DNA from 3 places in the Dyella humi genome. Region 1 is predicted to be linked to each of the others. Evidence: predicted binding sites of a transcription regulator. Region 1 holds the regulator's gene; each other region holds the start of a gene.
What was found. The regulator sigma-54, encoded in region 1, starts transcription at its own class of promoters, with help from an activator protein. The targets are predictions, from matches to a motif close to TGGCACGNGCNTTGC.
Positions count from the first base shown of each region.

Region 2: a site for sigma-54 is predicted at 3,302-3,316, ahead of flgB (flagellar basal body rod protein FlgB). Genes of this name have one in related genera too.
Region 3: a site for sigma-54 is predicted at 2,300-2,314, ahead of glnA (type I glutamate--ammonia ligase). Genes of this name have one in related genera too.

Region 1 is NZ_JADIKI010000023.1:345,007-352,691, reverse strand. It holds gene ptsP (phosphoenolpyruvate--protein phosphotransferase) at 1-236, opposite strand, end outside; gene ISP18_RS12870 (HPr family phosphocarrier protein) at 361-630, opposite strand; gene ISP18_RS12865 (PTS sugar transporter subunit IIA) at 623-1,015, opposite strand; gene rapZ (RNase adapter RapZ) at 1,056-1,949, opposite strand; gene hprK (HPr(Ser) kinase/phosphatase) at 1,954-2,904, opposite strand; gene hpf (ribosome hibernation-promoting factor, HPF/YfiA family) at 3,161-3,484, opposite strand; gene ISP18_RS12845 (RNA polymerase factor sigma-54) at 3,640-5,127, opposite strand; gene lptB (LPS export ABC transporter ATP-binding protein) at 5,269-5,988, opposite strand; gene lptA (lipopolysaccharide transport periplasmic protein LptA) at 5,998-6,681, opposite strand; gene lptC (LPS export ABC transporter periplasmic protein LptC) at 6,578-7,240, opposite strand; gene ISP18_RS12825 (KdsC family phosphatase) at 7,237-7,685, opposite strand, start outside.
Region 2 is NZ_JADIKI010000023.1:1,120,056-1,127,740, reverse strand. It holds gene flgA (flagellar basal body P-ring formation chaperone FlgA) at 1-468, opposite strand, end outside; gene ISP18_RS16320 (methyl-accepting chemotaxis protein) at 627-1,937, opposite strand; gene ISP18_RS16315 (chemotaxis protein) at 2,242-3,168, shown strand; gene flgB (flagellar basal body rod protein FlgB) at 3,359-3,766, shown strand; gene flgC (flagellar basal body rod protein FlgC) at 3,766-4,194, shown strand; gene ISP18_RS16300 (flagellar hook assembly protein FlgD) at 4,197-4,880, shown strand; gene ISP18_RS16295 (flagellar hook protein FlgE) at 4,928-6,151, shown strand; gene flgF (flagellar basal-body rod protein FlgF) at 6,158-6,898, shown strand; gene ISP18_RS16285 (hypothetical protein) at 6,960-7,115, shown strand; gene flgG (flagellar basal-body rod protein FlgG) at 7,119-7,685, shown strand, end outside.
Region 3 is NZ_JADIKI010000023.1:1,557,204-1,564,888, forward strand. It holds gene ISP18_RS18265 (efflux RND transporter periplasmic adaptor subunit) at 1-110, opposite strand, end outside; gene ISP18_RS18270 (LysR family transcriptional regulator) at 276-1,259, shown strand; gene ISP18_RS18275 (undecaprenyl-diphosphate phosphatase) at 1,299-2,096, opposite strand; gene glnA (type I glutamate--ammonia ligase) at 2,359-3,768, shown strand; gene ISP18_RS18285 (alpha-L-fucosidase) at 4,048-5,874, shown strand; gene ISP18_RS18290 (MFS transporter) at 6,073-7,359, shown strand; gene ISP18_RS18295 (helix-turn-helix domain-containing protein) at 7,356-7,685, shown strand, end outside.

The sequences.
Region 1 (7,685 bases):
TGCGCGTCGATGAACTCGTTGACCTCGCGCGCCAGCGCACCGTGCAGCTTGCCGCGCAGTTCGTGCAGCTCCTGCCGCGCGGTGTCGAGCGCGATGTGCAGGCGTTCGAGTTCGGAGGGAATTTCTTCCTCGCTCAGCGGGCGGGTGTCGACCAGGTAGCGGCTGGGCTGCACGAGACGGGCGCGACCCAATGTCATGCCGCGCGAGGCCATGGTGCCGGCGAGGATTTGCCTCACGGGCACCTCCTTGCGGAGGTGCGGGGAACGAGGAACGGGGAACGGGGGACGTGAGCAGCGCGCAAGGACGAGTCACGCCGCAAACGTGACGTTCCTCGTTCCCTGTTCCCCGTTCCCTGTTTCATCATGCCCCCTCGTCGAATTTTCGTTCGAACAGATCGATCACCGCGCTGAGCGCCGTGTCTTCATCCGGCCCATCCGCACGAATGGTCAGCGGGGTGCCGATGCCAGCGGCTAACATCATCACGCCCATGATGCTTTGCGCATTCACTTCACGACCTTTGCTGATCAACCATACGGTGGATTTGAAACTTTGCACGAGCTGCACCAGCTTTGCCGATGCGCGGGCATGCAAGCCCAGTTTGTTGGAGACGACAATTTCTTTTTCAAGCATGGTCTATGAAAATTCCTCCGCGACCGCCGCTGGCCGCGATTTCTGCAAGTTCGTCCAGCGGCTTGTCGGCGTAGTTGAGTACGCGCAGCAGCATGGGCAGGTTCAATCCCGAAACACAGCGCAGCCTTACACCCACCGCACTCAACGACAGCCCGATGTTGCAGGGCGTGGCGCCATAGAGATCGGCCAACACCAGCACGCCTTCGCCTTGATCCAGTTCGCGCGCATGCTTGGCCGTGAGCGTGCGCATGACATCCGGATCGGCCCGTGCAGGCACTTCCACGGTGGCGACCCGTAGCGGCAGCTTAGGCAGCACGTGACGTGCGGCTTTCACCAGCGCCTGGCCGACCGATTCGTGGGTCATCAGAAGCACGCCGACAGTCATGACACGGCGGCTTCGGTTGGGTTAGTTAAGGACATAAGCATCACTCGAGTTCGCGATGGAATGTGAGAACGCCTTCGCGCGCGGTGCGATAGTGCGCGGCAAGTTTCTCTACCAGGTACACCGAACGGTGACGACCGCCGGTGCAGCCAATGGAAATGGTGACGTAGCTGCGATCGTCTGCCTCGAAACGGGGCAGCCACGCATCCAGCCAGCGTGTGGTGTCGGCGAAGTATTCGCTCACTATCGACTGCTGTTCGAGGAACTCGCGCACCGGTGCGTCCTTGCCGGACAGCGGGCGCAGCGTGGGTTCCCAGTGCGGGTTGGGCAGGCAGCGCGCGTCGAACACGAAATCCGAATCCAGCGGCAGTCCGCGGCGGAAAGCGAACGACTGAAACATCAGCGTAAGCCCGGCGGTGGTCTGCGCGTAACCGGTGGCAATCAGCCGACGCAACTGATGCACGTTCAAGTCGCTGGAATCGATCACGCGTTCGGCGATGGCCACCAGTGGACGCAGCAGGCGGCGTTCCTCGGCAATCGCATCGGCCAGCGACATGCCGCGAATGGCCAGCGGATGGCGGCGGCGCGTTTCGGAGAAGCGCTTGGTCAGCACCGCATCGCTGCAGTCGAGGAAGATCAGATGCACCTGCACGGTGGCGGCCAGCGTGGACAGCACCTGCGGCATATGCTGGAAATCTTCGGCGCGGCTGCGCACGTCCACGCCGACGGCGATGCGACGACGACGGCTGTCGCCGCGCGTGGCCGCTTCCACCAGTTCCGGCAGCAACACGCTGGGCAGATTGTCGACGCAGTAGAAATCCAGGTCTTCCAGCGCGCGCAGGGCGACGGTCTTGCCGCCGCCGGACATGCCCGTGAGCACCACCAGGTGGATGGCGTTCGGGTCGTCGTTGTTGATCAGTCCTTCGTATTGAGTCATGCGATTACCATGGCGGCAGTCGGCGCATCTGGTGGGCTTGACGGTCCATGAAGCTCTGCGCCGGATCGATGCCCTTGCTCTTCAACATATGGCTGCGCACCGCCGCTTCCACCAGTACCGCCAGGTTGCGGCCGGGCGCGACGGGCAGGGTGATCATCGGCACCTGCACATCGAAGATTTCACGGTGACCCACGTCGCCGGTGAGGCGCGTCAGCGCATCGACGTTCTCGCCGTCGCGCAAGGGCTTGAGATGGATCAGCAAGCGCAGGTACTTGGAGGTTTTCACCGAGGTGTGGCCGAACATCTCGCGCACGTTGAGCACGCCCAGGCCGCGCACTTCCAAAAGGTCCTGCAGTAGTTCGGGGCAGGCGCCGTCGATCACGTCCGGCGCGATCAGGGTGAATTCCGGGGCGTCATCGGCCACCAGGCGATGGCCGCGGCTGATCAACTCCAGCGCCAGCTCGCTTTTGCCGGAACCGGCCTCGCCGGTGATCAGCACGCCGATGGAGAACACCTCCAGCAACACGCCGTGCAGAGTGAGGCGCGGCGCCATGGTGCGCGCGAGGTGATATTGCATCCAGGTGAGCAGCTCGTGGCCGCGTTTGGCGCTGATCCACAGCGGGGTGTCGGTTTCCTCGGCCACTTCGCGCAGGTCGGAAGGAATCGCTTGATCCTTGGTGACGATGAAGGCCACCGGATGCGTGGCGGCGGCCTTGTGGATCACTTCCCAGCGCTGGCGGGAATCGAGGCTGTCGAGGTAGCTCAGCTCCTCGGTGCCGACGATCTGGATCTTGTTCGGATAGATGACGTTGAGATAACCCACGAGAGACGGGCGGCGCGCTGGCGTGGAGCCGTAGTCGAGCACGCGCGTTTCGCCGCGCATGCCGGCCACCCAGCGCAAAGCCATGCGCTCGTGGATGTCATCGAAGAGTTGTCTTGCGGTAAGGCGGTCCAAGAGGTTCCCTTTGCGCCGCGTGGCTGCCTGGGGCGGGGCGGCGGCAAGGGACATTGTGCCAGCTTTGCGGCCCTCTCTCCCTCGTGAGAGGTTCGCTGCTTATTCCCGCTCCCCTCCAGGGAGAGGGAAGGGTGAGGGGGCAATCTTGCGTGGGAGTACATCGGAGTGGGGGTTCTATTGAGGTCCGGGGCAAGCCGTGGCCCCTCACCCCTGCCCCTCTCCCCTAAGGGGAGAGGGGGAACACTTGGCGGTGTTATTAACCGTACTGACGGATTTCCCTTACTTCACGTTGATGCTTATCGCACAGCTTGTCGCGATGGCGGCGAAGTTGGTCGACGAGCTTGTCGAACAGGTTGTCGATCGAGGCGTACATGTCGTTCTCGGTGGCTTCGGCGTGCATGGTATTGCCCGCTACCTTGAGCGTTCCCTCGGCGCGCTGCTGAAGCTTGTCCACCGAGAGCACCACGTTCAGGCTGACGATGCGGTCGTCGAGGCGGGTCAATCGGTCAAGTTTGGCTTCGGCGCGGCTGCGCAAAGCGGGAGTTACTTCGATCCGTTGGCCACTGAGTTGGAATTGCATGGTACGCCTCCTTCAAGAGCTGCCGCCATTGGCGGCGTTGGTCGATGCGCAGATCAAAGTGACGTGATCGTTGCATCGTGAAGCAAGACCTTGTGTATGAAAGTGGGATCGTTCTATCGCAACGCAAGTTCCCCGGCAGCGCCGAAGCAACGCGTTCAGATATTGCGCTGTCGCTCGCTGGAGCTGGGAATACGCAGAATTTCCCGGTACTTCGCGACCGTGCGACGCGCTACCTGAATGCCCTTGCCGTGCAACTCCTCGGCAAGCGCCTGGTCGGAGAGCGGCTTGCGCGGGTCTTCGTTGTCGACCAGCTTGCGCAGCATGGCCTGGATGGCGGTGGCGGACGCGCTGCCGCCGTCTTCGGTGGAAACGCCGCTGGAGAAGAAATACTTCAGTTCGTACGTGCCGCGCGGCGTGTGAATGTATTTGCGGGTAGTTACACGTGAAATCGTCGACTCATGCATACCTACCTCCTCGGCCACTTCGCGCAGCACCAACGGCTGCATCGCTTCCGGACCGTAGTCCAGGAAAGCGCTCTGCCGCCGCACGATGGCTTCGGCGACCTTCATCAGTGTTTCGGCACGGGACTCCAAACTTTTAATCAGCCAACGCGCTTCCTGCAGCTGGCCGCGCATCCAGCTGGCATCGTCGCCGCGCGCCCGTGCAATCAGGCTGCAGTAGTGCTGGTTGAGGCTGAGCTTGGGCTGGCTGTCGGGATTCAAGAGCACGCGCCAGCGCGTACCATCCTTGCGCGCGTATACGTCCGGCGCCACGTATTCCACCGGCGTGGTGTCCATGGCGGCGCCCGGGCGCGGATCCAGGCTGCGGATGAGAATGGCCGCGCCGGTGGTGTCTTCTTCGGTGGCGTGCAAGCGACGGGCGAGCTTGGCCATGTCGTTGCGCGCCAGCAGTTCCAGTTCTTGCTCGACGATGCGCAAGGCAAGATCGCGATACGGCGTGCTCGGATCGAACTGCTCGAGCTGCGCGCGCAGACAGTCCGGGAGATCGATGCTGGCCACGCCAGCCGGATCGAAATGCTGCAGCTGGCGGCGCACGGTTTCCACTTCTTCGTGCGTGGCTTTGAGGTGCGGCGGCAGTGCGGCGAGTACCGCATCAATACCTTCGACCAGGTAACCATCCGTGTTCAATGCGTCGATCAGCACCGTGGCGATCAACTTGGCACGCGGATCCATCGGCGTGAGGTTGAGCTGCCACAGCAGGTGTTCCTGCAATGACTCCGGCGCGGCGCCTTGCGGCTCCATGCCTTCTTCGTCGCGATTGCTCGAACTACTGCTGCCGTTACCGTTACCGTTGACGGTGGAGAAATCGATCGGCTCGTCGGAACTCATTTCCGGCTCGGTCCATTCCGGCGCTTCGTCGTTGGCGTCGCTGCCGGAAGCGGAGCTGCTGCTGACCCCGTTCAAGGGTTCGAATTCGTGGTCGAATTCACCATCCGCTTCGGTTTCGTCCTGCTCCTCCTGCGTGGCATCTTCGGCGAACTCGAGCAGAGGATTGCTCTCGGCGAGTTGACGCAACTCGGCAGCCAGCTCCAATTGCGACAATTGCAACAGGCGAATGGCCTGTTGCAGCTGCGGCGTGAGAGCCAGCTGTTGATTGAGACGAAACTGAAGCCCTGGTTTCATGCCTGCCAAAAGGGATAAGACGGCCTCATCCTAACCCTTCGACGGAACGCCGGCCATAGCTGCAGAGGCGGAAATTGCGGCGCGGTAATGCGGATGTGAAGCGGCGCAAATTAAGCTTGTGCGGGCGAAAAAGTTGGAGTATTACAGACGGAATTCCCGTCCCAGATAGACCTCGCGCACCCGCTCGTCGGCGAGGATGTGCGCCGGGGTGCCGCGCGAAAGTACTTCGCCCTCATTCATGATGTAGGCACGGTCGCAGATGCCCAGCGTCTCGCGCACGTTGTGATCGGTGATCAGCACGCCGATGCCGCGTTCCTTCAAGTGCCGCACGATGCGCTGGATTTCGCCCACCGAGATTGGGTCGACGCCGGCGAACGGTTCATCCAGCAACATGTAGCGCGGCTGCGCGGCGAGGGCGCGCGCGATTTCCACACGACGCCGTTCGCCACCGGACAGGCTGATGCCTTTCTGTCCAGCGATGTGTGCGATTTTCAGTTCGTCCAGCAGGCTTTCCAGTTCGCCGTCGCGCTTGCGCGGCTCCAGCCCTTCGCGCAGTTCCAGCACGGCCATGATGTTGTCCGCCACGCTCAGACGGCGGAACACCGAGGCTTCCTGCGGCAGGTAGCCGATGCCGAGCTTGGCGCGCGCGTGCATGGGCAGGCCGGTGATGTCCTGCTTGTCGAGCTTGATCGCGCCGGCATCGGCCTCGATCAGTCCCACGATCATGTAGAAGCAGGTGGTTTTGCCGGCGCCGTTGGGGCCGAGCAGACCCACTACCTCGCCCTGGCGGATCGAGAACGCGAAGTCGCGCACTACTTGGCGCGCGCGGAAACTCTTTTGCAGGCCTTCTGCGGAAAGCATGGGTAACGGTTATTCCTTGGAGGCGCTGCTGGCGGACGCCGGTGCGCGGGTGCTGGATGACGATGCCGGCTTGGACGAGTTCGGCGCGGGATTGCCCACCGGCTTGGCGGGCACGGGTGGGTTGGCTGGTGCGCCTTTCTTCGGCGGTGGCAGCGGTTTCTGCTTCGGCAGGAAGGTCATGACGACGGGGGCGCCGTTACCGCTCTCGCCGACCATGTAACTGGTCTGCGTGTTGTAGGTGAGCTTGGCGCCGCGTGCGTCGCCCTTGTTCTGCTGGTGGACGTAGGCGTTGCCGGTAAGAATCGCGATACCGTTGACGTTGTCGTAATACAGCTGATCGGCATCGCCGGTCATCAGGTTGCCGTTGTCGTCGATTTGCTCGATGTGCGGGCGCTTTTGCGGAGTGCCGGTGACGACGACGTGATCGACCGACGTGTCTTCCTTGGCCGTGTAGATTTTTGCGATATCGCCGGTCAGCTTCATCGTGCCCTGTGTGATCAGCACGCTGCCTTTGAAGGTACTGATGGTGTTGGGCTGGTTGTAACCGTCCATGCTGTCGGCATGCACCACGTGGATCGGTTGATTGCGATCATCCTGCTTTGCCAGCGCCGGTTGCAGAAGCAGCAGCCCCGCGGCCAGCAGGCTGAGTCGTAGCATTTTTCTGGCGCGGATACAGGATGCCGTGCACGTCATGGAGCAACTCCAGATGGTTATCGTTGAGGTTGGCACGCATGCCAACGCCGTTCATGATGCTTTCGCCTTGCGTCATGGTGGCCGGATCCGCAGTTTCCATGCGGTTCTCCTTCGGCCAGCCGGTGACGTTGGAGGTGCGTAATGTTGCCATGGGACCCTGCGTGTAGGCAGGGCGGTACATGTAGACCGCACCATCCAGGCGCATCAGTGTGCCTGTTTTGTTGACCCAGCCGAACGGTGCATTGCCGTGCCAGTCCGGGACGCCGGGGTTTTTCGAGGTGATCTGGAACACCGGCGCGTTGATGTACAGCGATTCGTCGCCGCCGCGGCGATCCATGCGCGGCGCTGTCATAGTGAAGCTCAGGAGCCCGTCCACGTCATAGCTCCACACCGTGGCGTTGTAGAGCACGTAATCGGCAATCGGCGGGCCGATGAAATCGTTGGCCGGTGGCGCGCCTACCACCCAACTGCGCAGCATCCAACTGGCTGGCGCTGCGATGGCGAGCAGCACGATGGCGACGTTGAGGCGATTGTCGCGTAGGTATTGGCGAAAGTTCACCGCCAGTGCTCCTGTTCGGCCGCGCTCTTGCCCTGCGCATGCAGGATCAGGTCGCACACTTCGCGCACAGCGCCCATGCCGCCGCCCAAGCTCGTCTGCCAATGCGCACGCTGCACCACCCACGGATGCGCATTCGCCACCGCTACGGCGAGGCCGGCGAGATGCATGGCGGGGAGGTCGGGCAGGTCGTCGCCGACGAAGGCGGCTTGCTCGGGCGCAAGTTCCAGCGCTTCGAGGATCTGGCGCATGCATTCGCGCTTGTCGGACTGGCCTTGATAGACGTGCGCGATGTTTAGTTCTTCCGCGCGCAAGGCAACAGGATGACTGATGCGCGCGCTGACGATTGCGACCTCGATGCCATGCGCCTGCAGCCGCTTCAAACCGAGACCGTCATGCACGTGAAACACCTTGGTTTCATGGCCACTTTCGCTGTACCACAGGCGAC
Region 2 (7,685 bases), 780 kb from region 1:
CGGTTCCAGCGCCACGCCCGCGATCAGCGGTCGGCCCAGCGAGTGGCCCAGGATCTGGTCGAGGCTTTCGATATAGCCATAACCCAGCCGCGCCACGTCGCGCTCTTCGGTATGTACGTCGGCCGGGCCGGGCATATCACCGCGAGCCAGCGGCCGGCTGGTGACCAGCACGTTGCGGAACACCTGCATCTGCACCGGCACCTGAATCGTCCAGCCCGGATGGCCGGCGCAGCTCACCGCCACCGCCACGCGCGAGGGTGTGCCTTGGCGCATTGGAATGCGCGTTTGTAGAGGGAGCGGGCAGGCGGCCAGGTGCAGGCGCGCATTGAGTTGCGTCGGCATGATGACGACGCGACTGCCGGTGGCGCCGTATTGCGTGCGCACGGCTTGTTCGGCGGCGGCGCGCAGGTCGGCGGGGGTGGTGTCGGCGTGCGAGATGTTCGCCGCTACCAACGCGAGCAAACCCATGATCGCGCCTACACTGCTCCTCCCCCTGCTTGCAGGGGGAGGTTGGGAGGGGGTGAACCCTTGCGGGAAAGTCTCGGGCAAGTACTCACCCCACCCCAGCCCTCCCCTGCAAGCAGGGGAGGGGGCAGATTTCGCGAGAGGATGGGCGCCGAAAAAACTCATGGATGATCATCAGCCAACATCGCCGCCAATTGGCTGTTGATCGCCTCGCGCTCGCTCTCCAGCTTGTCGGACATCTGCGCGGCCTGTTCAAACTGCCCGTTGCCGAGCAATTCGAGAAACATTTCGCCGTGTTCGCGCAAACGCGCGGCCGATTCATGCAGGGTCGCGCCGGAAGGATGCGCGCCGTGACGGGCGATCAGCCGGTCGAGGCTGCGCCTGAGCACATCGGTGTCGAACCAGCGCCGGTCGAGCGAGGTAGGTTCTTGCAGCGCCAGGTCCATGCTCTGGCGCAAACCGATCACCGATTCGCGCACGGTCAGGCTGAGGCTGGCGATGTCGTTGCCGCTTTCGCCTTCCAGCCAGCTCAGGCACAAGCGATGCGCCAAGCCCGCCGCGCGGCCAAGCGCTTCGCCGTGTCGGCGACTTTCGTAGGCGCGGCGCTGCAAGGCGCCCAGCGTGGCTTTCAACGTGGTGGCGCGCACGTGCAGGGCATCCTGTCCGTCGCGCAGCGAGCGCAGGCGTTCGCCCGCGCCCTGCAAGGAGCCGCTGCCGTCCTGTAGCGTGCGTTCGGTGGCGTGTACGCCAGTTTGTGCGCGTTCCAGCCGCTGCAGGCTTTGTTGCACGTTGCCGTTCATCTGTAGCGAAAATTCGCCGATCGAACTGGTGACGGTTTCGATTTCCGCCGTGGCTTGCGCGGTTTTTTCCGCCAATTGCTTCACTTCGTCTGCCACCACGGCAAAGCCGCGACCGGCGTCGCCCGCGCGTGCCGCTTCAATCGCGGCGTTCAGCGCAACCAGGTTGGTCTGGTGCGCGATGTCCTGCACGCTGGTGGTGAGCGCGCGAATCTGCGCTACCTGTTCGGTAAGCAGGCTCTGGCTCTGGTTCATGGCCGACAGCGCGCTGCGCAGCAGGCGCAGATGGCCGTTGAGCTCGCTGACGTTCGCCGCGCTCTGCTCGCCGGCTTTGGACGCCTGTTCGATGCCGCCCTGCGCTTGCTGCAGGGTTGTCGACATGCCGGCGCTGCCCTCCGTCAACTGTCCGACGCTATCGCGACTCTCGCCGATCGATTGCTCGAGCGACACCTGCTCGCGATGCAGCGCCTGCGCATGCGTCAGCACCAGGCTTTGCTGCTCCAGCGATTGCAGCGCTACCGCCGCCGGCGCACGTGGCGCCAGTCGCGCGAACACGGGCGCGAGCAGCTTCGCTGTCGCGGGATGCTTGCGGCTCAAGCTCGCCAGTTCAGCTTCGTTTCCGGCAAGTGCGGCTTGCATCAGGGCGGCCAGATGCTGGCTGCGGATCAGACTCATAGACAAAAGAGTTCCGTGTATGGGTTCTCAGACATCGGCGGGAATGGTTGAAAGTTGAGGAAGCAATGTGTGTGCCACGGTGGGGAACAGGGAACAGGGAACAGGGAACATGCAGGTCGCACTAGCAAACGCATTGCGTTTTTTTGCGTCTTCATAGGAAAGGCTACGTTTGCGGTGCGCCTCACACCTGCGAGCACTTCACGTTCCCCGTTCCCCGTTCCCTGCTCCCTGCTCCCCGAGCAGCGCCCTCAAGCCACGCCTAAATGCGCCGATACCCCTACATCGAAAACACTCCAGAAAACCCATGACCTCCACGGCGCTGCTCGATAGCGTTGAAAGTCACACCCGCCTGGCCGGCCACAATCGCGTGGCGATGCTGCTGTTTCGCCTGGGCGATCGCCAGCTGTTCGGCATCAACGTCTTCAAGGTGCGCGAAGTACTGCGCAAGCCGCAGATGGAAAAATTGCCCGGCATGCACGCATGGCTGGCGGGTAGTTTCGACTATCGCGGCAAGACCATTCCGGTGATCGACCTGGCCGCCGCGATGGGCTATCCGCCGTTGGCGGGCGTCGATGCGACGCACGTGATCGTTACCGAATTCAGCCGATCCATGCAGGGTTTTCTGGTGTCGGATTTCCAGCGCATCGTGCATTGCACGGGCGAATCGCTTGAAGCGCCGGCCGTCACGCTCGGGTTCGGCAGTCGCGTCAACGCGGTCAGCCGCATCGACGGCCAGCTGATGGCGGTGGTCGACGTGGAGCACGTGCTGGCCAGCATCGAAGAGGTGGCGACAGAGCTTTCGCCACATATCCAGCAGCAGGCCGAGCAGCGCCCGCTGGCCCGGCGCCGCATCATGGTGGTGGACGATTCCACCGTGGCGCGCCAGCGTCTGGTCAGCCTGTTCAAGCGTATGAATGTCGAGTGCATCATCGCGCAGGATGGCCGCGAAGCGCTGGAGCAGCTTACGAACATGATGGAAGGCGGTGACGAAGGTGTGGCGCTGGTGATCTCCGATATCGAAATGCCGCGCCTGGACGGCTATGCATTGACGCGCGCCATCCGCGATACGCCGGCGCTGCGCCAGCTCAAGGTGGTGCTGCATAGTTCCTTGAGCGGCGTATTCAATGAAGCGCTGGTGCGCGAAGTCGGCGCGGACCGGTTCATCGCGAAGTTCCAGCCGGATTTATTGGCGAAGACGGTGCTGGATCTGATGGAGCTGTCAACAAATTGACGGCATTAAAGCCAATATGGTGATGTCGGGAATCCGTCCCGGCGCGCCGACATAACGTCACGCCACATCGCGCGCGCTACGGCGCACGGTCGCGAACGGCCGTCTCATGCGGTTTTTCCGCATTGTCAAGGCGTGGCATGCAACTTGCTCGACATCGTCCGCAGGCATCGATTGCCGCGGGGAATTCGTCATGAGCAACATTCTCGACAACGTATTCGGCTTAAGCAGCCAGGCGCTGGATGTATGGCAGCGCCGTTCCGAAGTGATCGCTTCGAACATCGCTAATGCCGACACGCCCAACTATCAGGCGCGCGACGTCGACTTCCGCCAAGTGCTGCAACAGGCCAGCGGCGGGGACTCGCAGTCGCTGCAATTGAGCACGCCTTCGCCCGGGCAGATCGATACCACCACGCAATCGGCGGATGCCTTGAAGTATCGCGTACCGCTGCAGCCGAGCATGGACGGCAACACCGTCGATGGGCAGGTGGAGCAGTCGGCGTTCGCCAGCAACATGGTGCATTACCAGGCCAGCCTCAGCTTCATCAACAGCACGATTCAGACGCTGCGCCTGGCCATCAATGGTGGAGGGCAAAACTGATGTCGCTGATGAAGATCTTCGACACTGCCGGTTCCGGCATGTCCGCCGAATCGCTGCGGTTGAACACCGTGGCCAGCAACCTCGCCAACGCCGACAGCGTCAGCAGCAGTCCCGATACCGCCTACAAGGCGAAGGAATTGCTCTTCGCGCCGGTGCTGCAAGCGCAAGGCGGCGTGGCCTCGCAGAACGCTGACACCAACGTCGGCGTACGCATGGAAGGCGTCACCGAAAGCCAGCAGCCGGTGGAAACGCATTACGAGCCGGGTAACCCGATGGCCGATGCGAGCGGCTTCGTCTATGGCAGCAACGTCAATCCGATCGATGAGCTGGTGAACATGATTTCCGCGTCCCGTTCGTATCAGAACAACGTGGAAGTGATGAACACTGCCAAGCAGCTCATGATCAAAACCATCAACTTGGGTAGCTGATCATGTCCGCCATCGGTAGTACCAGCAGTTATTCCACGTCGGGCTTGAGCCTCACCGGCAGCACGGTCACCAGCACGCCGACCGGCTCGACCATGACGCAATCCGATTTCCTGCAGCTTTTGACGACGCAGCTTACGAGCCAGGATCCCACGCAACCGATGGACAACTCGCAGATGGCCTCGGAGATGGCGCAGTTCGCGCAGCTCGGCTCGCTGCAGAACATCGAGAGCAGTTTGACCGGTTTGAGCAGCAACCTCGGCACCGATATGCAGACCTCGCAGGTGCTCAGCTCCGCCAGCCTGGTGGGACGCCAAGTACTGGTGCCGTCGACGTCGCTTACTTACAGCGGCAGCGCGGTGAACGGTGGTGTGAACGTCAGCACCGCGGGCGACGTGGTGGTCACCATCAAAGATGGCAACGGTAACGTCGTCAACACGATCGATCTCGGCGCGCAGCAAACTGGCCTGGCCAACTTTACCTGGAATGGCAAGGACAGCAGCGGCAACGCTGTGGCCAACGGCACGTACAGCGTTTCGGCCAACAACGGCGGCAACAGCAGCGCGCTTTCCACTTACGTAGCCGGTTCGGTGACCGGTGTCGGCTACGGCGGCAGCAGCACCGGCACGTATTTGCAAGTGGCGGGTATCGGCGGCGTGCCGCTGAGCCAGGTTGCACAGATCAACTGACGGCGCATCGATAACGCGCATCGTCATCATCCGGAGAGGTACAAAGCATGGCTCTCAATCAGGCGCTCAGCGGCATCAATGCGGCCCAGTCCGAGCTGAACATCATTTCCAACAACATCGCCAACGCCGGTACGGTGGGCTTCAAGGGCTCCACCGGACAGTTCGCCGAGGTGTATGCGGTCACCGGTCTCAATTTGAGTTCGGTGACCGTGGGCAGCGGTGCCGAACTCACCGGCGTTGCGCAGCAGTTTTCGCAAGGCGATCTAGAAACGACCAATGGCAGCCTGGACATGGCGCTCAGCGGCAACGGTTTTTTTGTCGTCAACAATGGCACCGGCAATCAGTACACGCGTGACGGCGCGTTCCACGAAGATGCCAACGGCTACGTGGTGACCGCCAACGGCGCCAACCTGCAGGTGTATCCGCCGACCACCGCGGGCGGCTTCAACACCAGCACGCTCACCAATCTGCAGCTCAATACCGCGCAGAGTGCAGCGACTGCCACCAGCACGATCACGGTTAGCTCCAATATTCCCTCTGGCGCAACCGTGCCGACCACGACACCGTTCAGTCCGACCGATTCGACCAGCTACAACGATGCGTCCACGCTGACCGTGTACGACTCGCAGGGTGGCGCGCATTCGGCGACGATCTATTACGTCAAGACTGGCAACAACGCCTGGAACGCGAATCTCTACATCGACGGCAACAGCGCCGGCACCGCAGCGATGACGTTCAACAGCGCCGGTGCGTTGACAACGCCGGCCAACGGTAATCTCAGTTTCACGCCGGTGCAGCCGACCAACGGTGCTTCGTTCCCCGCCACCATGACGGTGAACGTGACCAACACCACCCAGTTCGGCTCGGCATACGCGCCAGGCACGCTCAACCAGAACGGCTTCCAGGCCGGTGTGCTGGATAACGTGACGATCGGCACCAACGGCATCGTCACGGCGATCTACTCCAACAACCAGACCACCCAGCTCGGCCAGATCGCAGTGGCCAATTTCGCCAACTTGCAAGGCCTGCAGCAGGTGGGCAACAACCAATGGGTAGCGACGCAATCCTCGGGCACGGCGGTGCTGGGCACGGCCAGCGTCGGCCAATACGGCAACATCGAGCAAGGCCAGCTGGAAACCTCCAACACATCTGACACCACCGCGCAGTTGGTCAGCATGATCCAGGCGCAGCAGGACTATCAGGCGAATTCGCAGATGCTGGGTACGGTGAACTCGCTGTCGCAAACGCTGTTCCAGGCCGTGTCGCGGTAATAGCGTATGGATCGTTCCGTCTACATCGCCATGACCGGTGCCACGCAGATGATGCGTGCGCAGGATGCGGTAAGCCACAACCTGGCCAACGCATCCACCGTGGGTTTCAAGAGCGAACTCAGCGCGTTCCAAAGCGTGCCGGTGCTTGGGTCCGGTGCCAACACGCGTATCAACGCGGTGGCGCAAGGCGTGGGACAGGACGAAACGCAAGGCTCGGTGCAGCACACTGGCCGTACGCTGGATGTCGCGGTGAACGGTCCGGGCTGGATCGCGGTGCAAGCACCTGACGGCAGCGAAGGGTACACGCGTGCAGGCGATCTGCAATTGGGCGCCGACGGCAGTCTTACCGATGCGCGCGGCAATCCTGTGATGGGCACGGGCGGTCCGATCACCGTGCCTGACAGCGCGCAGATCGCCATCGGCAAGGACGGCACGATTTCCACCGTGCCGATGGGGCAGGGGCCCAACACTATCGCCGCGGTGGGACAGATCAAGCTGGTCAATCCGGATCCCACGCAGATGTCCGAGGGCACCGATGGCCTGATGCACATGAACGACGGCAGCAGCGCCGATAGCGACAGCACGGTGACGGTGACGTCCGGTGCGTTGGAAGCCAGCAACGTCAATCCATCTTCGGAGTTGGTGAAGATGATCTCGCTCTCGCGTCAGTACGAAATGCAGGTGCGTTCGATCAAGACCGCGGAAGACGACGCAGACGACAGCACCAAGCTGCTGCAGAGCAGCTAAGGGGGACGAGGCCATGAATTCATCGTGCAACCCATCCGTCGTCACAGCTGAACCTCGCCCTATGGCCGTCATTCCCGCGAACGCGGGAATCCACGTTGCTCTGATGCAAGAAGCGAAGATGGATTCCCGCGTTCGCGGGAATGACGGCAAAGAAGAATACGTAGCCCTGCAAGTGATCGGCCGTCTCTTGCTCATCGTCAAACCCATCTGGAGCTAACCCATGTTCTCCTCTCTCTGGATCGCCAAGACCGGCCTGGATGCGCAGCAGACGCAGATGGACGTGATCTCCAACAACCTAGCGAACGCAAGTACCACCGGCTTCAAGACCTCGCGTGCCTCGTTCCAGGATTTGATGTATCAGAACGAAGGCCAGCCCGGCAGCCAGACCACCGAGCAGACACAATCGCCGACCGGCCTGCTGCTGGGTACCGGCGTGAAAGTGGTCGGCAGCGAAAAGTTGTTTACGCAGGGTGCGATCACGCAGACCGGCAACTCGCTGGATGTGGCGATCCAGGGCAACGGTTTCCTGCAAGTTAGCCTGCCGGATGGCACGGTCGCCTACACACGCGACGGCTCGTTGCATGAAGATTCCACCGGCCAGGTCGTCACCGCGGACGGCTACCCGCTGGTGCCTTCGATCACACTGCCGTCCAACGTCAACAGCATCACCATCGGCACCGATGGCACCGTCAGTATTACCAGTAACGGTTCCACCGCGACGACGCAGGTCGGCACGATGCAGCTTGCCAATTTCGTGAACCCCGCCGGCCTGCAGCCGATGGGCCAG
Region 3 (7,685 bases), 1.2 Mb from region 1:
TGTCCGCCGGCGCCTTGGGCATGGGCGCTTCCGCCGTGATTGCCCAACAACGCCCAACTGCCGGCAATGGCTGCTACGACCAGGCTGGCCAAGATGGCTTTCTTTAACATCGTTCGCTCCCTTGGATCTTCTTGCCGCAATGCAACAAGGTTTTGAGGAAACGAATAATGGGTATACCGTACAGTTTAGAAAATCCGTTCCTTGCGCAAGCTACTCGTGACTATCAGTCATGAATGGGTGCATAATCGCCAGCAGAACGTATTCTGGATCGTGCTATGGAAGATTTTTCTGCTATTTCCGCCTTTGTCCGGGTCGTGGAAGCGAAGAGTTTTGCATCCGCCGCCGCCCAGCTGGGCATGACCCCCTCCGGCGTTAGCCGCGCCGTGTCCCGGCTGGAGGAACACCTAGGCGTGCGCCTGCTGTTCCGCTCCACCCGCGCTTTGCGTCTTACCGACGATGGGGCCTCGTTCTATACACGTTGCAAGGAGATCCTGGCCGATCTTGCTGAAGCGACCGAATCCCTGGGCTACGCTCACCGCAAGCCGCAGGGCAAGTTGCGGGTGGGTATGTCCGCCTCGGTGGGCCGCGCGGCCATCGTGCCGCAGCTGTCCGAATTCGAGCGCCGTTACCCGGACATCCGGCTCGAACTGATGATGTGCGATTACCCCTACGACCTCAACGAAGAAGGGATCGATTGCGCCATCCGCATGGGCGAACTGGAGGATTCCAGCCTGATCGCCCGCAAGATCGGCTATCTGCGCAATGTGCTGCTGGCTTCCCCGGAATACCTGGAGCGCTACGGTTCGCCCTCCAGCATCGAGGATCTGAAAAATCATCGCTGCATCAACTACGTCTACGCCAACGGCAAGCCGCGGCAGTGGCAGTTCGATACGCCCCACGGCCGCATCGAAGTGGACGTCAACGCACACCTGTTGATCAATGACGGCGAGTCGGTGATCCAGGCGGCGATGGCGGGACTGGGCATCATCCAGGCGCCGCACGTGTTGGCGGCCTGTGCACTGGATTTGGCCAAGCTCGAGCCGATCCTCCCCGACACCGTGTCCACCGGCAAGAACGTGTGGATCGTGTATCCGCAGAAGAAACATCTTTCCGCGCGCGTGCAGGCCTTCATCGAATGGGCGCGCGGGCTGTTCGAACGGCCTTTCGAATCGATGTTGTGCCAGACGGTGCCGGTGGTCGAGGCGTTCCGGCCGCCGTTGCCGCCGGTACGGAAAGAAAAGCCGGTGCGGGCGCAGTGACTTTTTTCTCCCTCTCCCTTTATAGGAGAGGGAGCTGGTTCAGGCGCCCGCCGGAATCAGCAATAACAACGCCGCGCCCAGCGCAATGCGATACCACGCAAACCACGTGAAGCGATGCGTGCGGATATAGCCCAGCAGCCACTTCACCGCCACGAACGCCACCACCAGCGACACCACGAAGCCGACGATCAGCGCGCCCCAGTCTTCATGCGCGGCGCCGCCGCTCTTGAGCACCTTCAGAAGCTCGTAACCGGTTGCTGCATACATGGTGGGAATGCCGACCAGGAACGAGAATTCCGTCGCCGCGGGACGATTGCTGGTGCCCGCGAGCATCGCCGTGAAAATCGTTGCCCCCGAGCGTGAGGTGCCCGGAAACACGCCCGCCACGATCTGCGCGATGCCGACCAGGATCGCTACCCGCCAGGTAACCTCGCTGCGATCCACTTGCCGTGCGGCAACTGCTTCCGCGCCGAGAATCCAGAAACCGCCGATCAGTAGCGCCCACGCAATCGGCGTTACCGTTTCCGGCAGCTTGAAGCCGTAATGCGTTACCACGAGCCCGAGCACGCACGTGATCAGAAACGCCACGACCAGTTTGGCCAGATACGCGCGATTGACCGGGTCCCGCCACTGCGTCAGCAATTCCCAGATGCGCTTCCAGTAGATCAACGTGATGGCCAGGATCGCGCCAGCCTGGATGCCCACGTTGAAAAGATCCGAGCGGGCGCCGAGCCCGAAGCTTTCGGCAATCAGCAGGTGTCCGGTACTGGAGATCGGCAGGAATTCGGTAATACCCTCGATGATGCCGAGCAGAATCACATGGAAGAGGTCATGCACGCAGAGGTTCCTTGTGTCGCAGGCGGCAGAGTGCCGTAAAAACGGTATAGCTTAAGGCTTAGCTCCTCCTTGCCGGGCGGTTAAGTGCAAGGGGGTCAAGACGCGCCATACAAGTGCAAATTAATCCCTAATTTGGTGCAAAACAAGCTCGCACAAGTCCGTCGCCTCTGTGTAATCATTTGAACGGTAAAGTGTTTTAGAGTTGGTACGGTGCTTGCCTAGAAGCACGCGCGATCCCTTCCACGAATTATCGAGGTTTTACATGTCCGCGAAGAAAGTGCTCGACCTGATCCAGGAACACGAGGTCGAGTTCGTCGACCTGCGTTTTGCCGACATGCTCGGCAAGCACCACCACGTCACCTTCCCTGCCCACACCATCGACGAGTCCACGTTCGAGGACGGCAAGATGTTCGACGGTTCCTCGATCTCCGGGTGGAAGGGCATCAACGAATCGGACATGGTGCTGCTGCCTGACCCGGCCACGGCCTACCTCGATCCGTTCAGCAGCCACACACAGCTGGTTCTGCATTGCGACGTGCTGGAACCCAGCACCATGCAGGCTTACGGCCGCGATCCGCGCTCCATCGCCAAGCGCGCCGAGGCGTATCTGAAATCCACCGGCTTGGCCGACACGGCCTTCTTTGGTCCGGAGCCGGAATTCTTCATCTTCGATTCCGTGCGCTGGCAGAACGACATGGGCCGCGTGTTCTACGAAATCGAATCGCAGGAAGCAGCATGGAGCTCGCGCTTCAAGTACGACGAAGGCAACAGCGGCCATCGTCCGGGTGTGAAGGGCGGCTATTTCCCGGTCAGCCCGGTCGATTCGCTGGGTGACCTGCGCGCCGACATGTGCAAAGTGCTCGAATCGCTCGGCCAGGTGGTGGAAGTGCATCACCACGAAGTGGCCAACGCTGGCCAGTGCGAGATCGGCGTCAAGTTCAACACCCTGGTGCAGAAGGCCGACGAGCTGATGACGCTGAAGTACGTCATCAAGAACGTCGCGCACCAGAACGGCAAGACCGTCACCTTCATGCCCAAGCCGATAGTCGGCGACAACGGCAGCGGCATGCATGTGCACCAGTCGCTCAGCAAGGACGGCAAAAACCTGTTCTCCGGCGACCTGTACGGCGGCCTGTCGCAGCTCGCGCTGTGGTACATCGGCGGCATCTTCAAGCATGCCAAGGCCATCAACGCGTTCGCCAACTCCACCACCAACAGCTACAAGCGCCTGGTGCCGGGCTTCGAAGCGCCGGTGATGCTGGCCTACTCCGCGCGCAACCGCTCGGCGAGCTGCCGCATTCCGTTCGTGTCGAACCCAAAGGGCCGCCGCATCGAAGTGCGCTTCCCCGATCCGATGCAGTCGGGCTACCTCACCTTCACCGCGCTGATGATGGCCGGCCTCGATGGCATCGTGAACAAGATCGACCCGGGCGCGCCGGCCGACAAGGATCTCTACGATCTGCCGCCCGAAGAAGAGAAGAACATCCCGCAGGTGTGCTCCAGCCTCGACGCCGCGCTGGAAGCGCTGGACAAGGACCGCGACTTCCTCAAGGCCGGTGGCGTGTTCAACGACGACTTCATCGATGCCTACATCGAACTGAAGATGCAGGAAGTGACGCGCTACCGCGCCAGCACGCATCCGCTGGAATTCCAGATGTACTACGCGATCTGATCGCGCGCATCATCGCAATAAAGCAACGGGCGCTTCGGCGCCCGTTGTTGTTTATGCCATGCAATTTCAAATGTACGGCTAGCACTACGATCGTCAGAACTGCTCCATCCCCTGCTTGCAGGGGAGGAGCCTGCCCTCGACTTGAACGGGGGTTGGGGTGGAGTGAGCACTTGCCTCAAACTTTCTCGCTAATGTTTGTCTTGCGTTTTACCCGGATCTTTCGATTTCATGGCAAGGTTTGCTCCTTCGTTCTCGTTCTAGACAAAGGAAGCGAACCACATGGGAATCATCGCTACGCGAAAGCGAGCCGCACTGTGGCTCATTGCATCCATCGCGTGTTGCTCGCATACCCTGTTCGCTGCATCACCTTCCACGCCTGCGACCGATGCTCCCGTTGCGACACGCCGCTCGCTCGACCAGCCTCGGCCGCTACCGGGTCCCGGGCCCAGCGCCGGAACCATCAAGGCCTGGCAAGACCGCAAGTTCGGCATGTTCATCCACTTCGGCCTGTATTCCATTGCGGGCGGCATGTGGAACGGCAAGCGCGTGGACAACGGCTATAGCGAGCAGATATTCGCCAACGGGCCGATTCCCGACAAAGATTACGAAGCACTGGCCAAACAATTCGATCCGGTGAACTTCGATCCCGACGCAATCGTGGCCTTGGCCAAAGCTGCGGGTATGAAGTTCATTGTGATCACTGCCAAACATCACGACGGTTTCAATCTGTTTCAGACCGCAGAGACTTCTTACAACGCCGTGGATGGCACGCCTTATCACCGGGACATCGTGAAGGAACTTGCTGATGCCTGCGCGCGCGGTGGCCTGAAGTTTGGTGTGTATTACTCGACCATTGATTGGCATCACCCAGGCGGGAACAAGTACATCGAAGGCAACAGCAATCCGATCACATCGGAGCAAGAAGCATTCAATGTCACGCAGCTGAAGGAACTGTTGGGCCACTACGGCCCCATCTCCGAAATCTGGTTCGACATGGGCAAACCCACGCCCGCGCAAAGCGCGCACTTCGCGCACACCGTGCACGCGCTGCAGCCACAAACCATGATCTCCGGCCGCGTATGGAACTACTACGGTGACTTCGCCGTGATGGGTGACAACGCCGAACCCGACGTGGCGATGGAGCTGCCCTGGCAATCGCCGGCCTCCATGTTTCCGGAAACCTGGGGCTATCGCTCGTGGCAGGAAAGAAAGGATCCGCAAGACAAGATCCGCGAGAACATCACGCGGCTGGTACGCGTGGTCAGCCAGGGCGGCAACTACATTCTCAATATCGGACCGGAAGGCGATGGTTCCGTCGTTCCGTACGAAGCGCAGGTATTGCACGGCATCGGTGCGTGGCTCAAGCGCAACGGCGAGGCCATCTATGGCACGCGCAAGCAGCCGTTCGCGCCACTGGATTTCGGTTATGCAACCCAAAGCCCGCATGCGATCTACCTGTTCGTGGCCAAGCTGCCGCCGGATCACAAACTACATGTGCCGGGGGTGGCTGACACGGCATTCGGCCCCGCTTATCGACTTGGCGCGCATGAAGCTACCGTTGACGTGCAGCGCGATGGCGAAGACATCACTATTCCTCTGGATCGTCTCGCCAACCTAACAACGGGCGCCAGCAACGATGACATCGACGCATTCATGCCCGTCGTCGTGCTGCCTCTCAAAGGTCCGCTGCACGTCCGGCCTCGCATGATCGCCGCCGCGCCCGATGGCAGCTTTCATCTGCAGCCATCGCAGGCCGAGCATTACCTCAACTACAACGGCGAAGGCTACGAAGCGCCTGCCACGCTCTACAAGCTGAGCTGGCAGCTCGATGCGAAAGCTACGAATTACACGCTCACCCTGCATTACACGCCGGTGCCTGCGCACACCAAGATGGATTTGTGGATCGACGGCCAGCGTTATCCGCTGGATCTGGGCGGCGGCGCTGCAGGCAAGCAACAAGCAGGCAGCCAGGTTTTGCTCATTCACCGGAACCGTGCCGTGCATCCTTACGCCATGCAGGTCGAGCTTACGCCGCCGGCACCGTTCGAGCAGGGCACGGCGCTGCCGGTGACGATGCAATCCGTGGATCTGTCCCCGACCCGATAAGGCGTCTCTTCAGGGCATAAGGTGACCTGTCGCGTCCGACGCCTGCCGGCAACCGGTTAGACCAGGCGCGGGCGCACAGGGCCGAGCTCGCGCGCCGCCGTGGCATAAACGTTGCTTCCACTCAAAGGTGTGATGTGGTTCACAAAATGGACCGCCCACGTCACCTCATCGATCTACGAACAGTTGTGCAGGGGAGATATGCAGCTGTCCGATTCTCGTTCCAATTCGGCAAGCACGCCGACATCGCTGATTGCCTTGCTTGCGCTGGGCCACTGCATGGCCTTTATCGACCGCAATCTACCCGCCGTCGCAGCGCCGTTGCTGAAGACGGACCTCGGCTTGTCGGATACCCAGCTCGGCTTGCTCGATGGGCCCGCATTCGCACTGCTGTATGTCATCGGTATGCTGGCCAGTTGGCCGCTGGCGCATTCGCCGCAGCGGCTTCGCCTGCTGGCCGGATGCATCGCGACCTGGATGCTCGGCATGGTCGTTTTCGCGTGCGGGCATGCGTTGGCGACGCTGATGGTTGCGCGGGCGCTGGTGGGATTGGGACAGGCCGCTTTTGTGCCGCTCGCCTTGGGCCTGATCGTAGAGTGTTCCGCGCCGCAGTGGCGCGGCCGCTGCGTGGCAGTGTTTACGGCGGCTTCGACGACCGGGCGCAGTCTTTCGCTGCTGTTGGGAGGGTTGGTGCTGGCCTGGTTGGCGAAATGGGCGCCCGCGCCCGCGCTTGCTCATTGGCGCTTATTGTTCCTGGCCATGGCGGCGCCGAATCTGGTGTTGATGGTGCTGCTGGTGTGCCGAGCCGAACCGCGTGCCACGCCGTTTCCACCCGCCGGGCACGTATTCAAGCAAATACTCGCCTCGTTCCGCGGGCAATCGCGCCTGATGAGCATGTATCTGTGCGGAGCCGGTGCCAGCGTGCTGGTCGTGCAGACGATCGGTGCATGGGCGCCGTCAGTACTGCATCGCGAACAAGGGCTGACGCCGGCGACGGCTTCGCTCGCGTTCGGCGCCTCGTTGCTCATCGCGTCGCCGCTTGGGCATTTCATTGCGGGAATCCTGGTCGACAAGCGTGGCGAGCGGCGCTCGCCCCTCACCATCGTGGCCGGTGCACTGCTGCTCGTCATGCCGATGCTGGCAGTGATTCCCCTGACCTCCTCCAGTGTGGCGGCCTGCGCTTTGTTGGCGCTGGCTTCACTGGTCGGCGGTACTGCGGCCGTGGCCGCGTTGGCCGGATTGCCCGCGATGCTGAGCCCATCACAGCGCGATGCCGGCCTGCGCGTGTTTCTCGCCTTCATCACTCTGGTTGGCGTGGCGCTGGGTCCGTTCATGGCGGGAGTGGTGAGCGATGCCAGGGGCCTGGGCGGTCACGGCTTGTCGTCGGCCCTAAGCGAGGTGTGCATGGTCGCGGCCATCGCTGGCGTCGTGGCGTCGTTGCTGGCACGCAGCGGTAGGCGGCCCGTCGCGGCGGAGGCAGCTCGGTGAGCGAGATCTTCACCTTTGATAGCGCGGCGTACGAGGCAGATGAGGCGTTCGCGCGTTACCGTGATCTTTACGCGCGCGGCGCGGACGTAGAGCGAACGGGCACACCATTCTTCGCCCGAGTGCGCAGCTGGCGGCTGGATCGAACGATACTGTTCGAGCGCGAGTACGGTGGTGTTCGCCATTGCCGTGGGGAACGCGTGGCGGACGATGGTTTCGATCATTTCGTCCTAAACCATGTCGTCAGCGGCGAGCTGGTCGGTGGTCCGATCGGTCAGGCTGTGCCGGTCGTGCCAGGCGAAACCTTGCTGGCCGATACATGCCAGTCG